One region of the Clostridium celatum genome, then DNA from elsewhere that is predicted to be linked to it. Evidence: a T-box and tRNA genes for the amino acid it is inferred to sense, from the RefSeq annotation. Region 1 holds a T-box; the other holds one or more tRNA genes.

Region 1 (12,303 bases):
TAGAGATGGAAGAGTAGCAAAAGGTGGATGTACATTTTGTAGTGCAAGAGGTTCAGGAGATTATGCAGGAAGTAGAATTTTATCAATAACTGAACAGTTTGAAGATAGAAAAAAGATGATGGAGAAAAAGTGGAAGGACGGAAAGTATATTGCATATTTTCAAGCTTATACTAATACATATGCTCCAGTTGAAGAATTGAAAAGAAAATATGAAGAAGCTTTAGCACAAGAAAATGTAGTAGCATTATCTATAGCAACAAGACCAGATTGTTTAGATGATGATGTTTTAGATTTTCTTGAAGAATTAAATAAGAAGACATATTTATGGGTGGAATTAGGATTACAAACAATCAATGACGAAACAGCTAATAACTTTAATAGAGGCTATGACTTCGAAGTATTTGATAGGAGTATAAAAAAACTTCAAGAAAGAGGAATTGAAGTTGTAGTACATACTATCTTTGGGTTACCAGGAGAAAGCAAGGAAGATATGCTTAAAACTATAAATTATGTAGCACATTCAGGAGCTCAAGGTATTAAGTTTCATTTGTTACACTTAATGAAAAATACAAAGATGGCAGAGCAATATGAAAGAGAAGAGTTTGAGCTATTAAGCAAAGAAGATTATATAGACTTAATTTGTAAAGGTGTTGCCATGATTCCAGAGGAAATGGTAGTTCATAGATTAACAGGAGATGCACCTAGAGCAAGTTTAATTGGTCCAATGTGGAGCTTAAAAAAGTGGGAAGTTTTAAATGATATAGATAGAGCCTTGGTAGAGAATGATATTTGGCAAGGAAAAGACTTTAAATAGTTAAAGATAAAGAGGTTAAATAAAATAAAGAGCATTGCAATTTGATTTTGCATTAGCTCTTTTTTTATTTATAATTATGTTATGGAACAAAATGGGATGAGAGCTAGTCTAATAGACGAAAGGAGCGAATTAATTGGAGGCTTCAATAAAAAAACAGAGTAAGGATGAGTTATTACTGGAGGTTAAAAGAGCAAAGGGTGGTAATAAGGAAGCTTTTTGTAACCTAATTAGAATAAATAAAATAGCTATGTATAGAGTTTCAAAATCTATATTAAGTAAAGAAGAGGATGTAGAAGATGCCGTTAGTGAAGCAATACTAAAGGCTTATAAGAATATAAAATCATTAAAAGATGAGTCGCTTTTTAAAACTTGGTTAATAAGAATAGTTATAAATGAAAGTAATACATTATATAAAAAAAGAAGCAAAGAAATCACTGTAGATAAGGATAATTTTATTAATATTAAAACTAAAGATACTTATAAGGATTTAACTTTATATGATGCCATTAATTCTTTAGAGGAAGATTTAAGAATGACTACTATATTATTTTATTTTGAGGATATGAAATATAAAGATATAGCAAAATTATTAAATATAAAAGAAGGCACTGTAAAATCTAGATTATCAAGAGCAAAGGAAAAATTATATCATATGTTAAAGGAGGAGCTTTATGGATAAATTTGATGATTATTTAGAAAAACAAAGTAAATGTGAAAAAGAAAAGTTTGTTTTGCCTCAATCCTTTGATAGAAAAGTAGAAGATATATTATTAAATTTAGATTCTGAATTAAAAAAGGAAAATAATAAATGGTATAAAAATAAAAAGCTTTGGACTACAGCCGCATGTTTTGCATTCATATGTTTAGCTGGAATGGGACTATCTAAACAAATACATTTAGGAAAAAATGAAAAAAAACAAACTACAGTGGCTAGTGAGGAATCTATGATGAAGTCTGCTGGTGTAAGAGAAAATGAAAGTAATGTTACTCATGATATTGAATCATATGGTTTAAAAGAAAGTGATTTAGATAATATAGAGGATAGTCAGGTGCTAAGGGCAGATGACATTTATAATATAACTATAGAATCTATATCAACACAAACTAAATACAAGGAAGTTACTAAAAAAGAAGATATAAATAATATAGTAAATTTCATAAATACAATGCCTATTTATGAAGTTATAAATGAAAACATAAATTCAGTACAATACTCTATAAAGATACATGGAGTAACAGATCATATTTATAGTTTTAATGATGATATAATGGGTGTAGATGGTATTTATTATAGAACGGTAGAAAAAGAAATTAGTGAACTAAATGAATTATATAATAACTTAAATTATGAAGAAAAGTTTATTGATTAGAAATAATATAAACTAAAAAGGTAGCAAGTTAATTTGCTACCTTTTAATTAATTGCGATTTTTAAACTACTTGGAAGATAAAGAATTTTAAGTAGTATGATTCATCTGAATTCCAAAGAATTGGATGATCGGAACTTTGAGTTCTAACCTCAATTTGTCTTAAAGTTCTTCTAGCATCATGTGCAGCTTCAAGAACAGTTTTCTTTAATTGTTCTTCACTCATATAATGTGAACAAGAGCAAGTTGCAAAATATCCACCTGGTTTAACCATTTTTAATCCTCTAAGGTTTATTTCTTTATAACCTCTAATTGCAGCATTAACTGTATTTCTTGATTTAGTGAAAGCTGGTGGATCTAATATAACAACATCATATTGTCTACCTTCTCTTGACCAATCTCCAAGAACATCAAATGCATTGTGGCACTCAAATTTAACTGTATCTTGTAAGTTATTTAATTCAGCATTTCTAGTTGCACAATCAACAGCATGTTGAGAAACATCAATTCCAAGAACTGATTTAGCACCAGCAATACCAGCGTTTAAAGCAAAAGATCCAGTATGAGTAAAACAGTCTAAAACATCTCTACCTTTACAAATTCTATGCATTGCAGCTCTATTTTCTTTTTGATCTAGGAAGAAACCAGTTTTTTGACCATTTTCTAAATCTACTATATACTTAACACCATTTTCAATAATTTCAACATCAGTATTAAATGGTTCAGTTAAGAAGCCTTTAGTTTGTTCTAAACCTTCTATTTCTCTAGTTTTTATATCACTTCTTTCATAAACACCTTTAGCACCATATTCTTCTACTAAAATCTTAACAATTATATCTCTGTATTTATCCATACCTAAAGTTGAAATTTGAATTACATAGTAATCTTCAAATTTATCTACTGTAAGACCTGGTAAAAAGTCTGCTTCTCCAAATATAAATCTGCAAGAAGATGTATCAATTACGGTTTTTCTATAATCCCAAGCAGCAGCAAATCTTCTTTTAAAGAATTCATAATCAATTTCTTCATTTATGTCTCTAGTCATTATTCTTATAGTTATTTTGCTTCTATCGTTTATATAACCTTTACCGATAAAGTAGTTCTTGTGATTATAAACTTCAACGATATCACCATTTTCATAGTCACCATCATATTCATTTATTTCATCTATGTATATCCAAGGACGCCCATTTTCTGCTTTTTTATTTTTACCTTGGTGTAAGAAAAATTTACATGCCATATATTAATTGCTCCTTTTTTATTAATTCTCATAAGATTATAACATAACTATTGTACTTTATTATTCAGTATTGACAATAATAATAGAAAATATAGTTTACCATACGATATAATTATAAATATGTGGAAATTAATAAGTTAATTTAAGAGGTTTTTAAATGAATTATGTTTATATATTAAGATGTAATGATAATAGTTTATATACTGGATGGACAAACAATTTAGAGAAAAGATTAAAAGTACATGCTTCTGGTAAGGGAGCAAAATATACTAAAGCTAGATTGCCTATAGAACTTGTTTATTTTGAAGAGTTTGAAGATAAAATTGAAGCAATGAGAAGAGAGTACGTAATTAAGCAACTTACTAGGAAGGAAAAATTAATATTAATAGAGAAATTTAATTCTATGAAAATTATTATATAAAAATTGTAAAGATTATTTAAGTAAATTTGATAATAAAAAATTAAAGTGTTGGGGGCAAAATTATGGAGATAAATATAAGAGCAATAAGAACTGAAGATGCAGAAGGGATCAATGCAATAAGGGTAATGGATGGAGTACGAGAAAATATATTAGGTATAACTAGTGAAAGGATAGCTAGAAGTAAAGCATTTATAGAAAGCTTAGGACCTAATGATTATCAATATGTTGCTGAAATTAATGAAAATGGAAAGAAAGTAATAATAGGTACCATAGGATTAAATGTATCTGTAAATCCTAGAGTTAGGCATTGTGCAAGTTTGGGGATTATGGTTCATAAAGATTATCAAGGAATGGGGATAGGAAAAAAATTAATGAAAACTATAATTGACTTAGCTGATAATTGGCTTATGTTAAAGAGAATAGAACTTGGAGTATTTGTAGACAATGATAGAGCTATAAAGTTATATAAGAGCTTTGGATTTGAAGTTGAAGGAACAAAAAGGTGCGCAGCTATTAGAAATGGAAAATATGAAGATGAGTTTATAATGTCACGAATTAGGAATTAGTATTATAGAGATGAAAAGAAATTATTATTTTATAGAATAAAGTATATAATTCAAAAATAAAATTTAATTTAGTGTATATAAAAAAATAAATTACACATACTATTATTGTAGCAAGGTGGATGAAGTTTGAAGCTAAGCTACTGAAGATGAATCAGTAACCCAAAACTACTGATTCATCTTTATTTTTTAGCACAAAAAACTACTTACAAAATGTAAGTAGTTTGAATCGTTAAATTTATAGGGAAATGGGATTTTGGGTAGTATTTTAAAAATACAAAGAAATTAATGAGTTATTAAAATTAATTCAAATTATATAATAACAATTAAGTGTTTCAACGATATTTATTAAATCATATCAGAGTAAAAAAGTCAACAATAAAATTAAATTAATATCAAATAATAATTATTATTGTTTAATATTTATAAAAAGAAGTTTAGAAGAAATTTATAAATAATACTTTTGGGCGCAATTGACAAGGAATAATGCATAATATATAATAAATTCATTAAAGACTATGATTAGGAAAAGTACTTTTATTAATTTTTTAAGAGAGTGATTGGTTGGTGTGAAATCATAAGATTATTTAAGGAAAATCACCTAGGAGTTGGAGGCTGAAAGCTATGCAATTAAGCTGTCACGTTAGCCCGCGTTAAGGGATAGGATATGAAAGTATCTGAAATTTGGCTCATAGTATAGTTATGAGTTTATTAACCTTAGGTGGTATAGCGAATTCACTTCGTCCTTTTGGGATGAAGTTTTTTTATTTTTAAAAACAAAGGATTAAAATATGTCTTTAAGAGAATAATTTTAATAGTTGATATCTGTAGAGAAAGGAGAATTCTTATGTACAAAAAAGTAGAATTGCCAAATGGTTTTGTTGGTCTTGAAAAAGAAATAGCAAACCTTTGGACTGCAAGAAATGTTATTAAAAAGAATTTTGATATGAATCAAGATGGTGAATATTTCACTTTTTATGATGGACCTCCAACTGCAAATGGTAAACCACACGTTGGACACGTACTAACAAGAGTTATGAAAGATATTATCCCAAGATATAAAGTTATGAAGGGATATAAAGTAATAAGAAAAGCTGGATGGGATACTCACGGACTTCCTGTTGAACTTGAAATCGAAAAGAAACTTGGTATTTCAGGTAAAGAGCAAATCGAAGAATACGGAGTAGAAAAGTTCGTTAAAGAATGTAAAGAAAGCGTATTTACTTATGTAAGTATGTGGGAAAAAATGACTAACCAAATTGGATATTGGGTTGATATGGAAAATCCATATGTAACTTATCATAATCCATATATAGAATCAGTTTGGTGGGCATTAAAACAAATGTGGGATAAAGGTCTTTTATATGAAGGACACAAAGTAATGCCATACTGTCCAAGATGTGGTACTGCATTATCATCTCATGAAGTTGCACAAGGATATAAAGATGTTAAGGACTTAACATGTATTGCTAAATTTAAAGTTACTGGAGAGGAAAACAAGTATATATTAGCTTGGACAACAACTCCTTGGACATTACCTTCAAACTTAGCTTTATGTATAAATAAAGCTTATACATATATAGAAGCAAAGGTTGGAGAAGAAATATTAATATTAGCTAAGGATTTAGCAGCTAAAGTTTTAGGGGAAGACTATGAAGTAGTTAGAGAATTCCCAGGAACAGAACTTTTAGGAACTAAATATGAACAATTAATGCCTTTTGGTAAAGTTGAAGGAAAAGCTTTTGAAGTAATCCATGGTGATTATGTAACTTTATCAGATGGTACTGGTGTAGTTCATATAGCTCCAGCTTATGGTGAGGATGATAGCTTAGTAGCTAAGGCTAATGGAATTACTTTCATCAACTTAGTTGATAGAGAAGGTAGATTTGTAGAAGAAGTTACTCCATGGGCAGGTAAGTTTGTTAAGAAATGTGATGAAAGCATTTGTAAGTGGCTTGAAGAAAATAATAAGTTATTTAAATCAGAAAAGCACTTACACTCATATCCACATTGTTGGAGATGTGACACACCACTTCTTTACTATCCAAAGGAAAGCTGGTTTGTTGCAATGACAACATTAAGAGATAAGCTTTTAGAAAACAATAATAAGATTAACTGGTATCCAGATAACATTAGAACAGGTAGATTTGGTAAGTTCTTAGAAAATGTTATTGACTGGGGTATTTCAAGAGATAGATACTGGGGAACCCCACTTCCAATTTGGGGATGTGAATGCGGACATAAAGAATGTATCGGAAGCATTGCAGAATTAAAGGAAAAGGGAATTAACGTTCCAGAGGATATTGAATTACACAAACCTTATATAGATAATGTTCATTTAAAATGTGAAAAATGTGGAAAGGAAATGACTAGAACTAACGAAGTTATTGACTGTTGGTTTGACTCGGGTTCAATGCCATTTGCACAATTACACTATCCATTTGAAAATAAGGAATTATTTGAACAAAATTATCCAGCTCAATTTATATCAGAAGCTGTTGACCAAACAAGAGGATGGTTCTATACTTTACTTGCAATATCAACTGCAATATTTGATAGAAATCCATTTGAAAATTGTATAGTTTTAGGTCACGTTCTTGATAAGAAGGGCTTAAAGATGTCAAAATCAAAAGGAAATGTTGTAGATCCATTTGATGTGTTAGATGCACAAGGTGCAGATGCTACAAGATGGCATTTCTATACTGCAAGTGCTCCATGGCTACCTACTAGATTCTCAATAGATGATGTTGGTGAAGCTGGAAGAAAGTTTATGGGAACTTTATGGAATGTTTATTCATTCTACGTATTATATGCTGAATTAGATAAATTCAACCCATTACAATATACTGATTTTGTATCAGATAACGTAATGGATAAGTGGGTAATGTCTAAACTTAATTCATTAGTTAAGGATGTAGACAATATGCTTGCTTCATATCAAATAACTCAAGCTGCTTTAGCAATTGAAGACTTTACAGATGAGTTATCAAACTGGTATGTAAGAAGAAATAGAGGAAGATACTGGTCTGAAGAATTAACAGATGATAAGATTGGTGCTTATGTAACTTTATATAGAGTATTAACTACTTTAATTAAAGTATCAGCTCCATTTGTACCATTTATTACAGAAAGCATCTACCAAAACTTAGTAGTTGGATTAGATGAAAATGCTCCAGAAAGTATTCACTTATGCAAATGGCCAGAAGTTAATGAAACAGCTATAGATAAAGACTTAGAAAAAGAGATGGATTTAGCTTACACAATAGTTAAACTTGGAAGAAGTGCAAGAAATGGTGCTAATATTAAGAATAGACAGCCACTTTCTAAGATGCTTATTTCAACAGATTCACTTCCAGAATATTATGGTGATATCATAACTGATGAGTTAAATATCAAAGCTGTAGAATTTGGAGCAGACCTTTCTAAGTATGTTAACTTTGAAATTAAGCCTAACCTACCAGTACTAGGAAGAGCTTATGGTAAGTTAATACCAGGAATAAGAAAAGAAATAGCTGCAAGAAACCAAATGGAATTGGCTCAAACTATTCAAAATGGTGGAGTAGTAGTTATTAATGTTGATGGAACTGAAATTGAATTAAATAAGGAAAACTTATTAGTTACTATGCAAGGGCTAGAGGGTTATGCGTTTGCTGGTGAAGGTTCAATTGGTGTTGTTTTAGATACTCATGTTTCAGAAGAACTTAGAGAAGAAGGTCATGTAAGAGAAATAGTTTCTAAGATTCAAAATATGAGAAAAGATAAAGGGTTTGAGGTAGCAGATAAAATTAATTTATATGTAGCAGACAATGAAATGCTATTAGAAGTAATTAAAAAGTTTGCAGATGTTATTAAGAGAGAAACCTTAACCCAAGAAATAGTTTACAATGGAGAAGTTGATTACACTGAAACAGTTATAAATGGCGAAAAGCTAAATATGACTGTAGAAGTTGTTAAATAACTAATAGATTTGTTAATAAAGGGTAGGGATTAAGTAATAATTCCTATCCTTTTTTCAAAGAATAGTAATATAAGTATACGTGCTTAATCTATAAATGCAAAAAATGATTAAAATTATTGTATTAAATAGGAAAAAAAGGTATAATTAATAATTAAAATAGAAAATGGAGTGATGTTGATATGGCTACTTCTATAAAGGATGTTGCTAGGGAAGCTGGCGTTTCAATAGCTACTGTGTCTAGAGTTCTAAATGATATAGATGTTGTTAATGAAGATACTAAGAAAAAGGTATTAGATGCAATAAAAAAACTTGGATATAGACCGAATATTGTGGCTAGAAGTTTAAAAACGCAAAGAACTAAAACAGTAGGAATTTTAGTTCCTGATATTTCAAGTGGATTTTATCCAGAAATAGTTAGAGGTGCAGAAGATGTTGCAAATATATATGATTATAATGTAATATTATGTAATTCTGACTTTGATTATGAGAAAGAAAAAGATTATTTAAGAGTTCTTAAAGAAAAAATGGTTGATGGTGTTATATATATGAGCTCTTCATTAGAAGATGAGACATTTGATATAATAAATGAATTAGATTTAAAAACAGTTTTAGCAGAATCTAAAGACAAAGAAGGAAGATTACCAAGTGTAATAATAGATAATGTTAAAGCTACATATGATTCTACTAAGACTTTAATTGATAAAGGATTAAAAAATATCGCTTTTGTTGGAGTTAATAAAAACTCTGTAAATGCATGGGGAGATAGACATGTAGGATATGAAAAGGCATTAAGTGAAAATAATATTTCTATAGATGAAGATTTAGTATTTTTAAAGGATTTAAAAGCAAAGAGTGGATATAATGCAGTAGAAAAATTCTTAGCTAGTGGTAAGAAATTTGATGGTGTAGTATGTGCAAGTGATGAAATTGCCATTGGGGTTATAAATGCGTTAAGAGAAAACAATATTAATGTACCAACTGATGTTAGTGTAATTGGATTTAATGACAATGTAGTTGCATCATATTTTTATCCTAAGTTAACAACAGTAAAGCAACCTAGCTATGACATGGGATCAGTAGCTATGAGAATGCTTATTAAAATGTTAAATAATAAACCTTTAGAACAGGATCAATATGTATTAGATTATAAGCTAATACAAAGAGAAAGTTGTAAATAAGAAAACAGCTAATTAGCTGTTTTTTTATTTTATGCAAAAAAGTTTGAAATAATAGAAAAAATATGATATAATGGCATTATGATTTGATAACGTTTACCAGTGGCGATTGTTTAGAAATGGGTACACATTCAATTAGGTATAGGTAATATATTGGGAATTTGGGAATTTGAGAATTAGGGTAAGTAAGTTTGTTAAGGTTATCAAATAGAGTGAATGATTGCTAGATTGGTAAAAATTAAAAAATAAGAGGATAGTTAACTATCCTCTTTTTTGTATACATTTTATAGTATTCCTTCTGTTTTAAGTAAGTTCTCTAATTTTTGAACTTTTTCAGATAAAGTCATAAACTTTTCTTTTAATATGTAATTTTCATGGCTACCATCATTGATACAGTTTTCCATATCTTCTACAGCTTTTAATGCTTCATCAATATCTTTTTGTGCTAACTTTAAGTTTGATTCTTTCATTGGTGAGTCTCCCTTCACATAGGTAGTAAAAACTAAATAGTACTATATTTATGGTAACACTAATAAATACGTGTTGCAAGGCATATATTGTAAAGTAAAAAAATAGTGGGGAGAGATTATATGATTAATTACATATGGTTTATAATGGTGTTTTTAGGACTAGTAGTTGGTATTTTTACTGGAAATGGAGAGGCGATTTCTCAATCCATACTTACATCTATTGATTCAACTGTTACTTTTATAATTAGTCTTGTTGGACTTATGTGCTTTTGGTGTGGAGTGATGAAGGTAGCTGAAAAAAGCGGATTTACAGAAAAATTAGCAAAATTAATGAAACCGATATTAAAACTAATCTTTAAGGAAGCTGCTAAAGATGAAAAGGCATTAGGATCGATTGTTATGAATATTACAGCTAATATGATGGGACTTGGAAATGCTGCAACTCCTTTTGGAATTAAGGCAATGGAGGAAATGGATAGATTAAATAATGAAAAAGGTAGAGCATCAAATGATATGGCATTATTTTTAGTTTTAAATGCGGCATGTATACAGTTAGTTCCTTCAACGGTTATATCAATAAGAGCAGCAGCAGGATCTACAAATCCAGGAATTATAATTCTTCCTGCTATAATTTCAACTGGTGTAGCGGCAATAGTAGGAGTAATATGTTGTAAAATACTTCAAAGATATTTTTAGGAGGAAAGGAAATGTTTGCATATTTGACCAAAAGTATTATTCCTATAATTGTTTTAATTATTATTACTTATGGAATGATAAAAGGTAGAAAAGTATATGATTGGTTTATAGAAGGAGCAAAAGATGGATTAAAAGTATGTGTTAATATTTTTCCGTATCTTTTAGCTATGATTATAGCTGTGCATATTTTTAGAGAGGCTAAGCTTTTAGATATGTTAAACAATGCAATTTCACCTATTTGTAAATTGATAGACCTACCTAAAGAAGTTGTTCCTTTAGTTTTAATAAAACCACTTTCTGGTAGTGGAGCTATGGGGATATTTACAGATATATTAAAAAATTATGGGCCAGATACAGCAATAGGATTAATTTCATCTGTAATAATGGGAACAACGGAAACAATATTTTATACTGTAACAGTATACTTTGGTGCAGTTAAAATTAAAAAAACGAGGCATACAGTATGGGCAGCAGTAATGGCAGATATGACAGCAATAATTATGGCAATCCTAATGGTAAAAATAATGATACTTTAAAGTTAAACGAAAAAGTGATGATGTGACATTCCCAAAATTGATATGATTTCACTAAGAATTAAATTCTAAGGTTTATCATATGTATTCTTTTCAGTTATATCATTACTTTTTTAATTAACTTTTTAACTATTATAGAATAAAATATGTAAGCTAATATTTTGTTCTATAAAATCTAATCAAGATTTTATGGTACAGTAAAATTATAATAATTTCTCAAGGTAATATATAAAATTTTTTGACATCACGGTTATTCGTAATACAACTCTATTTACATTAAAAGAGTAATATGTAAATTTTTATTGGTAAGGTGTAAATTTTGGTTGTATAATATTACTAAAAGAATCGAATGGAGAATGATTATGGGGATGGAGAAGTTTTATATTGTAAATGAAAAATCATTACCAGAGATATTTAAAAAGGTAATAGAAGTGAAGGAAATTATTTCGCTTGGAAAATCTAAAGATGTTAGTGAGGCTATTAGGACTGTAGGGATAAGTAGAAGTACGTATTATAAATATAAAGATGATATTTTTCCAATGGCAGAAGAAATGAAGTCAAAAAAGGTAACATTAATAGTTTTGATGTCACATAAATCAGGAACCTTATCTAAAGTATTGGACTGTATAGCTTTCTATAAAGGTAATATACTAACAATAAATCAAGATATTCCAATAAACTTATGTGCAAATGTTACAGTAACTATTGATATTTCACATATGGAAAAAAGTATAAGCCAATTAGCAGCAAGATTAAATTCGTTACCAAATGTAAGAAGTGTAAAATTATTAGCAGCAGAATAAATTTTAAGAGGAGATAGGGCTATGGATAAAAATATGTATAAGATTAACAGAGAAAATGTATTAGAAAAAATAAAGGATAATTCAATAGTTGTTTTATTTGCAGGAAAGGCACCTAAAAAGACTGGAGATGAGAGCTATCCATTTACACCAAATAGAAATTTTTATTATTTAACAGGAATAAAAGAAGAAGAACATGTTTTAGTCATGTCGAAATTAAAAGGAGTTAAGAATTCATGTCTTTTTATTAAAGATATTGATGAAGAA
Region 2 (12,303 bases), on a different contig from region 1:
TCTAAACATAAAATAGAAGCAGAAGATGGAGATGATATATATTATGATGTTAATAAAAATGAAATTGTATTTGTATCATCAGATGGATACATAAGAACATATTTTAAACCTAGTGATGGTATAGAATACTTTAATAGACAGTAAAATAAATGTTTATATGAAAATATAATAAAAAGTTTAAAGGGACAGTAAATAGATGTGTTAAAAAACAATTTATTTACTGTCCCTATTTTAATAATTTGAATAATATAAGTATGTAGAGAAAAGAGGTGATAAAAATGAAAGCTATAAATGTAGGAGATAAATATTACTTAGTAGAAGCAGATGGAAAAACTTTATTAGAACTAACAGTGAAAAACGTATTAGAAAAAGATAATATTAGATTAATATTTTTTATAAGCGATAATAGTTGTGATTTTTGGAATGGAGCATATTCAGTAGAGGAATCTAATATAGGAAAATTTATTTTTTCATCAAAAGAAGAAGCATTATCACATATTATAAAATAATTATTTGTAAAAAATATCGATAAAAATATAAAAATAAAATATATTTTTAGGAGAATTTAATAAAAAAAGCAATAAAATATTTAAGATTTAATTTATAGATTTAAAGCAGTGTCATATTTTGACATTGCTTTTTGTATATATATTTAATTTTATTTCAATAAAATTAAATATATAATATTAATATAATGAAAATAATATACGATAAAATGTAATAATTTAATAAAAAATAAAATAATAAAATAGCAGAGTGTTAATATTGACAAAGAGGAAAAAGATTGATATTCTTTTAAAAGATGGTAAAAAATAGAATAAAAAGGGGGATAAAAAATGAAAAAAAACAAAAAAGCAAGTAATAATTTGGGGAAAAGGCTTGCAAGTGGTTCATTAGCAGCAACATTAATAGTATCATCAATGATGCCTAGTAATGTATTAGCAAATTCGAAAAGAGAGGAATTAAAGGATATTTTTAATGAATTAGTAAATTCAGAAAAAGAAAGTTTATATTCTAATTCTTTAGAGATTAAATTGGAGGAAAATCCAATAAAGGATGGAGTTGATATAACTACAGACGAATATCAATCAGTAATTATCCAATTCAAATCCTTACCATTAATAGAAGCTATGGAACAAAATAATGGAGTAGCTACATATTCATTAGAAAATGAAATTAATAATGACCATCAAAAGTTTAATGAATTTTTAGCATCTATGACAAAAGAAAGAAGTGCTAGTTATTCAATAAAACATTCATACTATAACACTTTTAATGGAGTAGCACTAGAGGTAAAAGGAACAGATATTGAAGCTTTATTAGAGAGTGGTGTAGTTAAAGCAATTTGGAAAGATGAAGTTGCTATGACTGAACCAGAAGGCCTTGTTACTGAAGTAGAAAGTTATGATTTAAGCTCAAGAATGGTATCAAGTACTCCTTTAATTGGAGTTGATAAGCTTAGAGCAGAAGGAATAACTGGAGAAGGGATTAAAGTTGGTGTATTAGATACAGGGATTGATTATAATCACCCAGATATTAAAGCTAACTATAAAGGTGGATATGATTTTGTAGATGATGATAATGATCCTATGGAAACAACATATGATGATTGGAAAAATAGCGGACAAGTTGAATATTATGGTGAAAGTAGCTATTATACATCTCATGGTACACACGTATCAGGAACTATAGCAGCAACAGGAAGCAATACAGAAAGTGAATTTGCAGTAACTGGTATAGCACCAAATGTTGATTTATATGGATATAGAGTTTTAGGACCATATGGAATGGGCTCAAGTTCAGATATAATAGCTGGTATTGAAAAAGCTGTAGAGGATGGAATGGATGTAATAAACTTATCATTAGGAATATCTGTTATTGATCCATTATATCCATCATCAGTAGCTTGTAATAATGCAGCTTTAGCAGGAACAATTCCAGTAGTTGCTAATGGGAATGCAGGACCAGAATTTTCTACCTTAGGTTCTCCAGGAACATCACCATTAGCTATTTCAGTTGGAGCTAGTAGTACAGCTATTAAATTAGAAACTTTTGATGTTTCTCTTTTAAATGGAAGTTCTGTTAGTGGTAGATTACTTAGTAAAAATTATGAAGGATTAAATACATTTATAAATCAAGAGTTTGAAGTTGTTTATGGTGGCTTAGGTTACGAATATCAACTTGAAGAACTTGATATAAATGGAAAAGTTCTTTTAATAGATAGAGGAGAAATTACTTTCGTTGAAAAGCTTACAAATGCCAAAAATGCAGGAGCAGTTGCTGTAATTATAGTTAATAATATTGAAAATGCAGAGTTAAATGTTTATTTAGGTGAAGCAGTAGATACTCTTCATAGTGTTGGAATAACAATGGAAGATGGACAAGCTTTAAAAGAAGCTATTGCAGATAGTGAAGAACCATTTAAATTAAGCTTTGAAGTTAATGGATATACTGCAACAGAAGCTGATTTATTAGCTGATTTTAGTTCAAGAGGGCCATCGTCTGATGAAACTATTAAACCAGATGTAGTAGCACCAGGTGTATCTATATTCTCAACTTATCCAGAATATATAAATAGTCCAGAGGATGGGATTGATTATAGTGCAGCATATTCAAGAATAAGTGGTACTTCAATGGCAACTCCTCATGTTGCTGGTGTTGTAGCTCTTATGCTTCAAAATAATCCAGAATTATCAGCTTCAGATGTTAAAGTTGCATTGATGAACACATGTGATGAATTAGCTGATGATTATGCTATTAATGCAATGGGCGCAGGAAGAGTAAATGCTTACAAAGCAGTTCACTCTGATATTGCAGTTAAGGTATTAGATACAACTAATAGCTTAAATGAAAATGAAGAAAAAATAGAAATAGATTATATTACAGGTTCATTATCTTATGACAGAATAAGAAAAGGCAATGAAGATTCTAAAAAATCTTTACCAATTCAAGTAGATAATAATGGAACTGAAAGCAAGAACTTTAATGTTACAGTAAGATACTTAGGTGAAGATGAATTAGCTCAAAATGCAGAATTAAATAACGTGACAGTTAGTGTACCAGAAAATATAGTTGTTAATGCTGGAGAGTCTGTTAATTTTGATGCAACTATAAATCTTCCAAAAGATGCAGAAGTGGGAAGATATGAAGGATATGTAATATTAACAAATTCAGCAGATGAAGTTGAAGAGTATGTACTTCCTTTTTCTTCAACGTATGTAGTACCAGGAATTGAATCAATAGAACTTTCAAGACCAGCAGTAAGTAATGATTTAGAAATGATGCATTTTGCTAAGATTTTAGGAGCAACTGCAACAGTATCAGTTTCTTCTCCTTTAAAATCAGTAGCATTATACGTTAAGGATTATGAAACTAAAGAAGTATTTGGATACTTAGGAACAGCAGATTTTTCTAACGTACCTGGTGGTTCAAGCTTTAGCTTTTATGCTTTAAATTCTAGAGCAGCATACTTCCCGATGGAAGATGGAAAAGTAACTGAAAATATTACAAGATCATTAAAAGACGGAAAATATATAATTGAATTTGTAGCAAAAGATTTGGAAACGGATGATGTATATGTAGTTGAGAAAAATATACTAATAGATAATGAAGATGCTCAAATGACACTTGAAAAAGAAGGTGGGGTATATGAAATAAGTGATGATATGTACACTGCTGAAGAGTATTTAGGTCAAGAATATGAAGTTTTCTGGATTCATGGCAATGTTACAGATAATAGTATAAGTGAACTTCAACAAATGGGATATAAAACAGATGCTTCTGATATAATAATAAGTGGATTTGTAAATGGAATGCCATATTTATCATTACCTATAAGTGAAAATGGAGATTTTAAATTTGGTATAGAAAAATCAGATTTAAGGTATGGACAAGTGTATGAATTTTCACCAATGCCGATAGATGTAGCAACCTCACAAAACTTATTTAAGCAACCAAGATACTTCTTTGTTAAGGAAGGTTCTCCATATACAGGGGTAACATTAAGTAAGGATGAAATGTCATTAAATGATACTATTACAGCTACAGTTACAACTCATAATTTATCTGAAGGTAGCACTTTTGATATGACTTTATCTTATGCAAAAGGCTTTGAACTTTTAGATTTAAGAGTTAATAGTGAGCTTCAAAAAATATTAGATGAAAATAACTATACTGTAAATATAGAAAAGAGCATAACTGGGACAGTTATTAAAGCTCTTAAGATAAAACTTTCAGTTATTGATAAAGATGGAAATGCAGTTAATATTTCAGGTACTAATGGAATAATAGATGCAGATTTTAAATTAACTTATGATAGTGAAAGCGAATTCTATAGAGAATATATACAATGTGAAGGCTTAGAAATCAAAGATAAGGATGGAAATTATGCAGATATGTCCTTTAACTCAACTTATGAAGGGGTGGATATAGTTCCAACAACTTCAACAATATTTGTAAGTCAATTAGCCGAAGGATTTAGTGAAGCACTTACAATAGGTTCTTATACTGAAGATTTAGATAAGTATATATGGGTTGAAGATAACAATGGAAATAAATATGAAGTAGAATATGATGATACTATGGCTATATACTTAGCAGTTAATCTTCCTGTAAGTGAAGAAGAGTATACGGTAGTTAGTGCGCTTCCAGGACACTTCAGAAAAGAAGCAAGATTTATTCCATATAGAACTATAGATGGTGAAACAGTTTCAAAGGTATACTATTTATTAGGTTCAGAATTCTATAGATATATTGCAGCAGGAGATGTAAATGGTGATGGATGGGTAGATATCTTAGATGCTTTAGAAGTTGAAAAGTATTATGGTCAAAACGTTGATTATAAGGTAAATCCAGTAGATTTTAACTTTGATGGTGTAGTTAATCAATATGATATGGACTATATTGTATATAATTTTGGACAATACAATGAACAAGTGGCAGAAGGTCAAGCACAAGAAGCTTATGAAGGTAGAACATTAGATGATATATTAGATAATATTGGATATAATTTAGAGATTAGATTAGAATCTGTTTCATTGGATAAGGGAAATCTTTCTTTAGAGATTGGAGAAAGTGATAAATTAAGTGTTACACTTAGCCCAGAAACTTATACAGGAAAAGTTACATGGAAATCATTCTGCGATGATATTGCAACTGTTGATGAAAATGGTGTAGTTACTGCTGTTAATTCAGGAATAACTTATATAAAAGCATCAGTAGATAATGGACAAGCTAATGTATATTGTTATGTGGAAGTAACAAAAGATGGAGTAGTTATTCAAGTAGAAAGTGCAACTACAAATAATGAAGACTACGAAATGAAGGTTGGAGAGGAGCAAGAATTAGAATTTACAGTTAATCCAGAAGATGCTGTTATTAAGTCAGTAGATTTTGTTTCAGCAGCTAATAGTATTGTTACTGTAGTTGATGGAAAAGCAATAGCTAAATCTCCAGGAACTACTATAGTTACAGCAGATATAAATTCAGGTTCGGCAACAGTAACTTGGGAAATAACTGTAACAGAAGCTGATATCGAAAATCCAGAAAACCCAGGGGATTCTGATGATAAAAATGATGGAGGCAATGACTCAGATGATAAAAATAATGAGGATGATGGTTCAGTAGATGTAAAACCTAATCCAAGTGAAAAACAAAATAATAATCATAAGCTTCCTAATACAGGTGGAAGAGCAAGCATGCCAATATTAGTTGCAGCTATAGTTATGATTGGTGCAGGAATAAAAATTAGAAAACGTAAGTAAAAAAATATATTAAATAAATAAGAAGGTATGTATCAAAGTTTATTTTGATACATACCTTTTCTTAGTTTAAGACATTTAATCCTAAGTCTAATAAATTAGCAAATAATGATAGTGTATTAGTTGATGGAACAACATTATTTTTTATGTCTAATAATTTTCCAAGTCCATAGCTAGTATATATATTAACAGTTGGGAAAGTATTTTCATCACCTAAATCACAAATAATATCAGTTTCTTTTAAAGATACCATATTGGTATTATCAGTAGGGTTTATAAACTCATAAAGTCTAGTTTTGTAATTATGTCTTAAAACTTTTACTTTATCAGTAACTTTTATTTTATTAGTTTTATTTTTTATATCATATTTAGATATAGATGATGCTATATTATTAATTACAAAATAACGAACATTTCTTTTAAAATCTACTTTATCTTTAAATTCTTTAAGTCTTTCTAAATTTAAATTAATATCTACTGATATTTCTTCTTTTTTTAAGTTATTAAAGCTTTCTTTTATATAATTTATTTCTTCATTATCATTTACTTCTTTAGCTAATATATCCATACAATTTCTATAGATATCTTCAAAGTAATTAAAAGGAAGAGCATATTTGATATTATTTAAAATTAAATAAACCTTAAATTTAGAATAACTAGCACCAGTTTTAAATGAGTAATTAATGTCAACTAATAACATCTCATTTAAATCAGATGTATAGAAAGTTACTTTTTCAATTCCATTACTATATTGGGAAGTATAATTTTCATTTTTACATAATGATTGTGTATATTGATTTATTATATAAGTACCTTTAAATCCAAGTTCATCAATAGAGGCTACTCTTAGAGAGGTCTTTACTGATAATTTTTTTAAATTAACGTATGGTCTATTTTCACATACATTATTTTCAGATATTATTCTCATAATTTATCTCCTTATTATATGTTATGTAATTAGTCGTTAAAACAATAAAAGTTTAAATTTATACAAAAAAATAAATCTTATATAATATAAGATTTATTTTTGGTAGCGGGGACAGGACTCGAACCTGTGACCTTTGGGTTATTAGCCCAACGAGCTGCCAACTGCTCCACCCCGCGATATTATATTGTGCAAAATTCATTGCTTAACTTATTGAATTAAGTATATCAAAGTAAAGTTATAAAGTCAAAATTGTATTGTCTCATATTTAGTCTTAAGAAGAGATAGCATAGAATATAGTAGTATATGCTACTATATAATCCTTAATGATACTAATTATGTAGTGTATTATAAAATCACATATGATTTCATAAAAGAAATCATTTTAGCAGTTTTCTATATGATTTGTACAGTAATTAAAATAAGCAAAAAAAATAAACCCTATAGTAAGAATAAGATCTATTTATTGGTTGCGGGAGTAGGACTTGAACCTACGACCTTTGGGTTATGAGCCCAACGAGCTGCCAACTGCTCCATCCCGCGATATTATGTTGTGCAAATTACTTTGCCTAACTTGTTACTTAAGTATATATCAATGAAACAATAAAGTCAAAATCAAATTATGTCGTATTTAGCCTTAAGAGTGTAAGAACATAGCATATAGTCTTATATTCAATGATATAAGGCTATATGCTATGAATATTTAAGTACATTTTAATTTAATATTTTAGAAATAGATATATATTTAAATACTAAGAAAATATAAATTAAATCAAAGATAAAGCAAAAGCTACCTAATATTAAGACAAGATTATTTTCAAGTATAATACCAAATAGTATAGTTGGGGTTAAGGTTCCAATACATTTACAGATTGCAATAGTACGGTTTTGACCTAATAAACTATTTCGTTTAAATAACAAAGAAATAAATAAAAGTGACATTATTAAGTTTTGTAAAAAAGCAGAATACCAAGCACCTAAGCTAGTTTCTATAAATGACGAAACTAAAGGTAAGCTTTTAGATGTTGATTCTCCAAATTCAATAAGGAAGCCATATTCTATAATAAATGACATAGCAAATATTAAGATTGACCAAGGAATAAAATACTTTTTAAAGGCTGTTTCTTTAAAATCATTTTTCCCATATTTAAAATAAGTATAAATTATTATAAAGTCAAAAATACACCAAGTTAAATTAACATAATTTTGGATATTAGTTATACAAGTTGAAAATCCTTTAATGGTATAAATAAGCTCCCAAGATATATTTAGAGATAATGCAAATAAAGGCATTGAATAAGTCTTTTCTTTAAATCCAGTTCTAATCATTGAAATATATACAATGGTCCAGCATATTCCACTTATTAAAGATAAAATTAGCCCAAGTATTGTCATAATATACTCCTTTTATATTTTTAATTTAGGATAGTATATTATTGAGTTTTTTTATTTATGAATACAAATAATATTTATACTAAATAGTTAGATGTATTATTACATAATAAAGGGGATAATTATACATAACATGTTTTGGCGATTATAAGATGTGTTAAAAATGTAATTATATTAAATCATCATTAATTTAACGGTGGAGCTTTTGGCCCTGAAGGTGGAATTATTGTAACAGTTATATTAATTATTTCTTTCTTTATTGTAAGAGAATACTATAAAGATAAAAATATAAATAATTTTTTAAATGACAAAATAAATAGTATTATATAAAAAATATCTTTAAATTAGAAATAATAAAAAATTAATAAAGTAAAAACACCTAATAAGAGCAATTAAATTCTATTAGGTGTTTTTGCATTTAGAATATTATAAATTTCACTAGTTTACTTTGATGATAAATGTGAGATAAATGATTTCTTAAAATCTGACATATTTGATTTTTCGTGAGGGGCAAGATTTTTTAAGTATAAGGAGGAAAGTTCCTTAATAAGTTCTATAAACATAGACTTTAGTTCAGCGTCCATGTTTTTTATTGCAGATATTATAATAGGAATATTTTTCTTGCGGTTTTGAGAGAGTTCAATAAAACTTTTAGAGCTAGTTGAATTTAGTATATCAAATAAGGTATTTATAAGTATCTTACGTTTATTATCATCAACTTCGCTTAACCATTTATTTAAAGTATCATTTGTATATTGTGCACTACTAGAGATTTTTTCTAAGTAATTAAAATCACAATTTGATATTTCCCAAGAAAAAGGATTATGTTGTTTTAATCCACCAAATTTATTGCTTTTTATTACATGATAATCTTCATGATTTTCTAATAGCATTCCAATAAGTGATGAATGAGGAAGTGTTTTGTGAATTTTATCTTTTATACTATTAAATTTATCACTTTGTATTATTTCTTTTCTAAAGCCAGGTCCATCATGACTATAAATACTTTTAATACGAGTTGAAATTCTATAATTACAATTCATAGCTGAGTAAACAGCAATATTTCCTCCTTTTGAATGTCCTCCTATATAAAGGTCATGGGGAATTATTTTAGCAATAGTATTAAGATAATTCACCCCTTCTATTTGGGATGGAACAGGACTTGTAAAAGCCATATTAAAATCCTCTTTCCATCCTACGACAGTATAGTCTGTACCACGAAAAGCAATGTAAGCAGCAGTATTATTTAATATAAATGTTATAGCTGAAAATTGTTTTTCAAAAGTAGAATCAGTTTTAGATATATAGTAATTTATTCTTATATCTCTAAATCTTGGACTTGCAGCAAGTGCAAAAAGTAAGGCTTTAGTATTTGTTCCATAAGGAATGGAGTCAAACATCTTAGGGAAACATTCGGTTTTAAGCAAATCTTTAAAAGTAATATGTTTTTTGTTTTCATGGACATGTCCTACTAGACTTCCAAAGTTTATATAGCAAATTTGAGAAAGAACTAACGAATCTACAGGATTAAAAGGTTTTTCAGTTATTGTATGTAACTCATTCTCTACATAATTAATTATATTATCCATAATTATCTCCGTTTAAAATATTAATCATAATTAAATATAATATTTTTTATAATATTGTTTTGTTTCAAAAAAAAATAAAAATACTAAAAAGGATATTTAAAAATTATCTAAAAAGGTATTTTAAATAATAATAAGAACTTTCTTTGGAATATTATAGGAAAAAAGGTTGACCTATGGAATTTATTTAATATAAAATATAAATATATATGCAAATAAGAGAGTTGATATTAGAAATGGTAATAAGAGTAGATGAAGAAATAGTTGCGTTAGACGAATTAAAAAGTGATGGTCAATATGCTAAAATATTAAGTAAAAAAATAAATCTATTAAGTGTAGTTGAAGCAAAGGATGTAATAGATAAATTAATAAATTATTGCAAAGAAAATGATTTACAGCAAGCTTATCCATGGTTTTTAATTGAAAAGGGAAAAGTTTATTATAAGAACATGGATTTTGAAAATGCAATAATATATCATATAAAAGCTTTTAAATTATTTAAAATTCAGGAAGATAAAGATGGTATATTGAACTCTATAGTTTCTCTTATAGCTGATTATGGTAGAGATGGCAAGTATGATTTAGCAATGGAATGGGCATTAAAGGGCATAAATCTTGCTGAAGAGTATAACAATCAAGAAAGCCTAGCGGCCATTAAAGTAAATATGTCAGGGTTATATATGGAATTAGAAGAATTTGATAAAGCAAAAGAAGTTTTAGATGAATTAATAAAAGCAGCTTATTTTGAATATAGAGAACACGAAGTTATTACTTATATAAATAAAGCAGAATGTGAGAGAAATTTAAAAAATTTAGATGAGGCTGTTAAGTCTATAAAAAAGGCATATAAGATTTCTAAAGATTATGCTCCTAAAATACTATTTAATGTTTTAGTAGTTAAGGCAAATATATATGTAGAGAAACAATGGTATAGTGAAGCAGATGATATTTATAAAGAAGCTTTATTAATTGCTAAAAATATAGACTGCTTTATATGGGTTGTAGAAATATTATTTAATTGGATTGCTTTAGATTTAAAGATGAAAAACTTTGATATTGCTATATCTAAGTTGCAGGAAATTGAAAGTATACGAGAAAATAATGGGGCAAGTATAGATGAAGCATTATTTTGTAAGTTTTCTAGTGAAGCTTATAAAGGTTTAGGAATGTATAAGAAAGCATATTTTTATTTGGAAAGATATGTGGAATTTAAGAAAGAGGCTGAAAAAAATAAAAATATTAAGCTAGATATATTAGATGATAAGAAGCAACAATTAATAGAAAAGACGTATAAGGTGTTATATAAACAAGCAGAAGCTTTATATAAAGTTGGACAAAGTATAATATCAAACTTAGAAAAAGAAGATATTTTAAATGTTATAATAAGTGAAGTAAAAAGTTTAATTGAATTCGATTTACTTCAAATAGTTATTTATGATGAAAGTATTTGTAAGTATAAATATGAACTTATTTTAAAGGAAAAAGAGAGAATATCTGTAGATAATAGATATGTTAATGAAAATACTTTTACGTCTTATTGTATAAATAATAAGAAAGAGATATTAATTGGAGATATTATAAAAGAGTATAAAAAATATATAAGTGGAGACATTGAGGCTTTAGAAAATAATAAAATAGATCAAAATTTAGAGTCGGGAAGAATTGCTCAATCCTTAATGTTTGTTCCAATAATTATAGGAGAAAATATAATAGGTGTTATTAGCACTCAACATTGTGAAAAAAGTAAGTATGGAATTAAGGAGTTAACAACTTTAAAAATATTATCTACTTATATAGGAATTGCTTTAGAAAATTCAAGATTATATAAAGAAGTTAAATATTCTGCGACTCATGATGTATTGACAAATATATATAATAGAAGAGAAGTACTTAAAAGATATTATAAATTACATAACAAAGGAAAGCATGAGGGCTTCAATTTATCTGTAATGATGATTGATATAGATAATTTTAAAAATATTAATGATGTATATGGTCATCAATGTGGAGATGAGGCTATAAAAAATGTAGCAGAAGCTATAAATTATTCTATTAGGAAATGTGATATAGTAGGAAGATATGGCGGAGAGGAATTTTTGGTTGTAGTTGTTGATACTGATGATACAAATACAGAGATTATAGCAGAAAGAATTAGACAAAACATAGAAAATTTAAATTTTGTTTTCGAAGATAAAGGACAAGTTGATTTAACTATAAGTATGGGGGTTAAATTAATTGATAATTATGAAATACAAGCAAATAAGATAATTGGTATTGCTGATGAAGCTTTATATAAAGCGAAAAATAGTGGGAAAAATAAGGTTATAATTTCAGAGAAATAAAAAGTAAAGCTTGCACCTTAACTTTATGGAGCAAGCTTTACTTTTTTTAATGTTGCTTATAACCATTACCAGCACCAGTTTTAGCTTTTATTTCATGTAAATTAAGCTTTCTATCGGAAGCATGAAATATTGCATGAATTTTATGGCTCTTATGGGCGTAGGCTCTGGAATCAGAAATATTTTCTTTTATATTATTACTTGAAAGATCTTTAAAACCATTACCAGCACCAGTTTGAGATTTAATTTTATGTAAGTTTATTTTACCTTCAATATTTGTAACTATATCATATATTTTTTTA

The links. The T-box of region 1 lies ahead of ileS (isoleucine--tRNA ligase). A T-box ahead of a tRNA ligase gene usually reads a tRNA of that ligase, here a tRNA-Ile.
Region 2: it has a tRNA-Ile gene. The T-box ahead of ileS (isoleucine--tRNA ligase) is inferred to sense a tRNA for this amino acid. The anticodon was not compared.

The regions. Positions count from the first base shown of each region.
Region 1 covers NZ_JAJKGM010000009.1:59,377-71,679, forward strand. The annotation lists gene LPC13_RS06075 (TIGR01212 family radical SAM protein) at 1-814, shown strand, start outside; gene LPC13_RS06080 (sigma-70 family RNA polymerase sigma factor) at 948-1,493, shown strand; gene LPC13_RS06085 (hypothetical protein) at 1,486-2,184, shown strand; gene LPC13_RS06090 (class I SAM-dependent rRNA methyltransferase) at 2,245-3,420, opposite strand; gene LPC13_RS06095 (GIY-YIG nuclease family protein) at 3,578-3,841, shown strand; gene LPC13_RS06100 (GNAT family N-acetyltransferase) at 3,904-4,407, shown strand; T-box leader at 4,914-5,155, shown strand; gene ileS (isoleucine--tRNA ligase) at 5,252-8,362, shown strand; gene LPC13_RS06110 (LacI family DNA-binding transcriptional regulator) at 8,542-9,540, shown strand; gene LPC13_RS06115 (hypothetical protein) at 9,822-10,007, opposite strand; gene LPC13_RS06120 (nucleoside recognition domain-containing protein) at 10,128-10,703, shown strand; gene LPC13_RS06125 (spore maturation protein) at 10,715-11,239, shown strand; gene LPC13_RS06130 (ACT domain-containing protein) at 11,605-12,039, shown strand; gene LPC13_RS06135 (aminopeptidase P family protein) at 12,061-12,303, shown strand, end outside.
Region 2 covers NZ_JAJKGM010000019.1:41,270-53,572, reverse strand. The annotation lists gene LPC13_RS17175 (zinc-ribbon domain containing protein) at 1-144, shown strand, start outside; gene LPC13_RS09625 (hypothetical protein) at 279-509, shown strand; gene LPC13_RS17105 (S8 family serine peptidase) at 837-5,762, shown strand; gene LPC13_RS09605 (hypothetical protein) at 5,824-6,687, opposite strand; tRNA gene LPC13_RS09600 (tRNA-Ile) at 6,788-6,863, opposite strand; tRNA gene LPC13_RS09595 (tRNA-Met) at 7,152-7,227, opposite strand; gene LPC13_RS09590 (transmembrane-type terpene cyclase) at 7,399-8,079, opposite strand; gene LPC13_RS09585 (DUF2974 domain-containing protein) at 8,520-9,665, opposite strand; gene LPC13_RS09580 (sensor domain-containing diguanylate cyclase) at 9,872-12,004, shown strand; gene LPC13_RS09575 (hypothetical protein) at 12,051-12,303, opposite strand, start outside.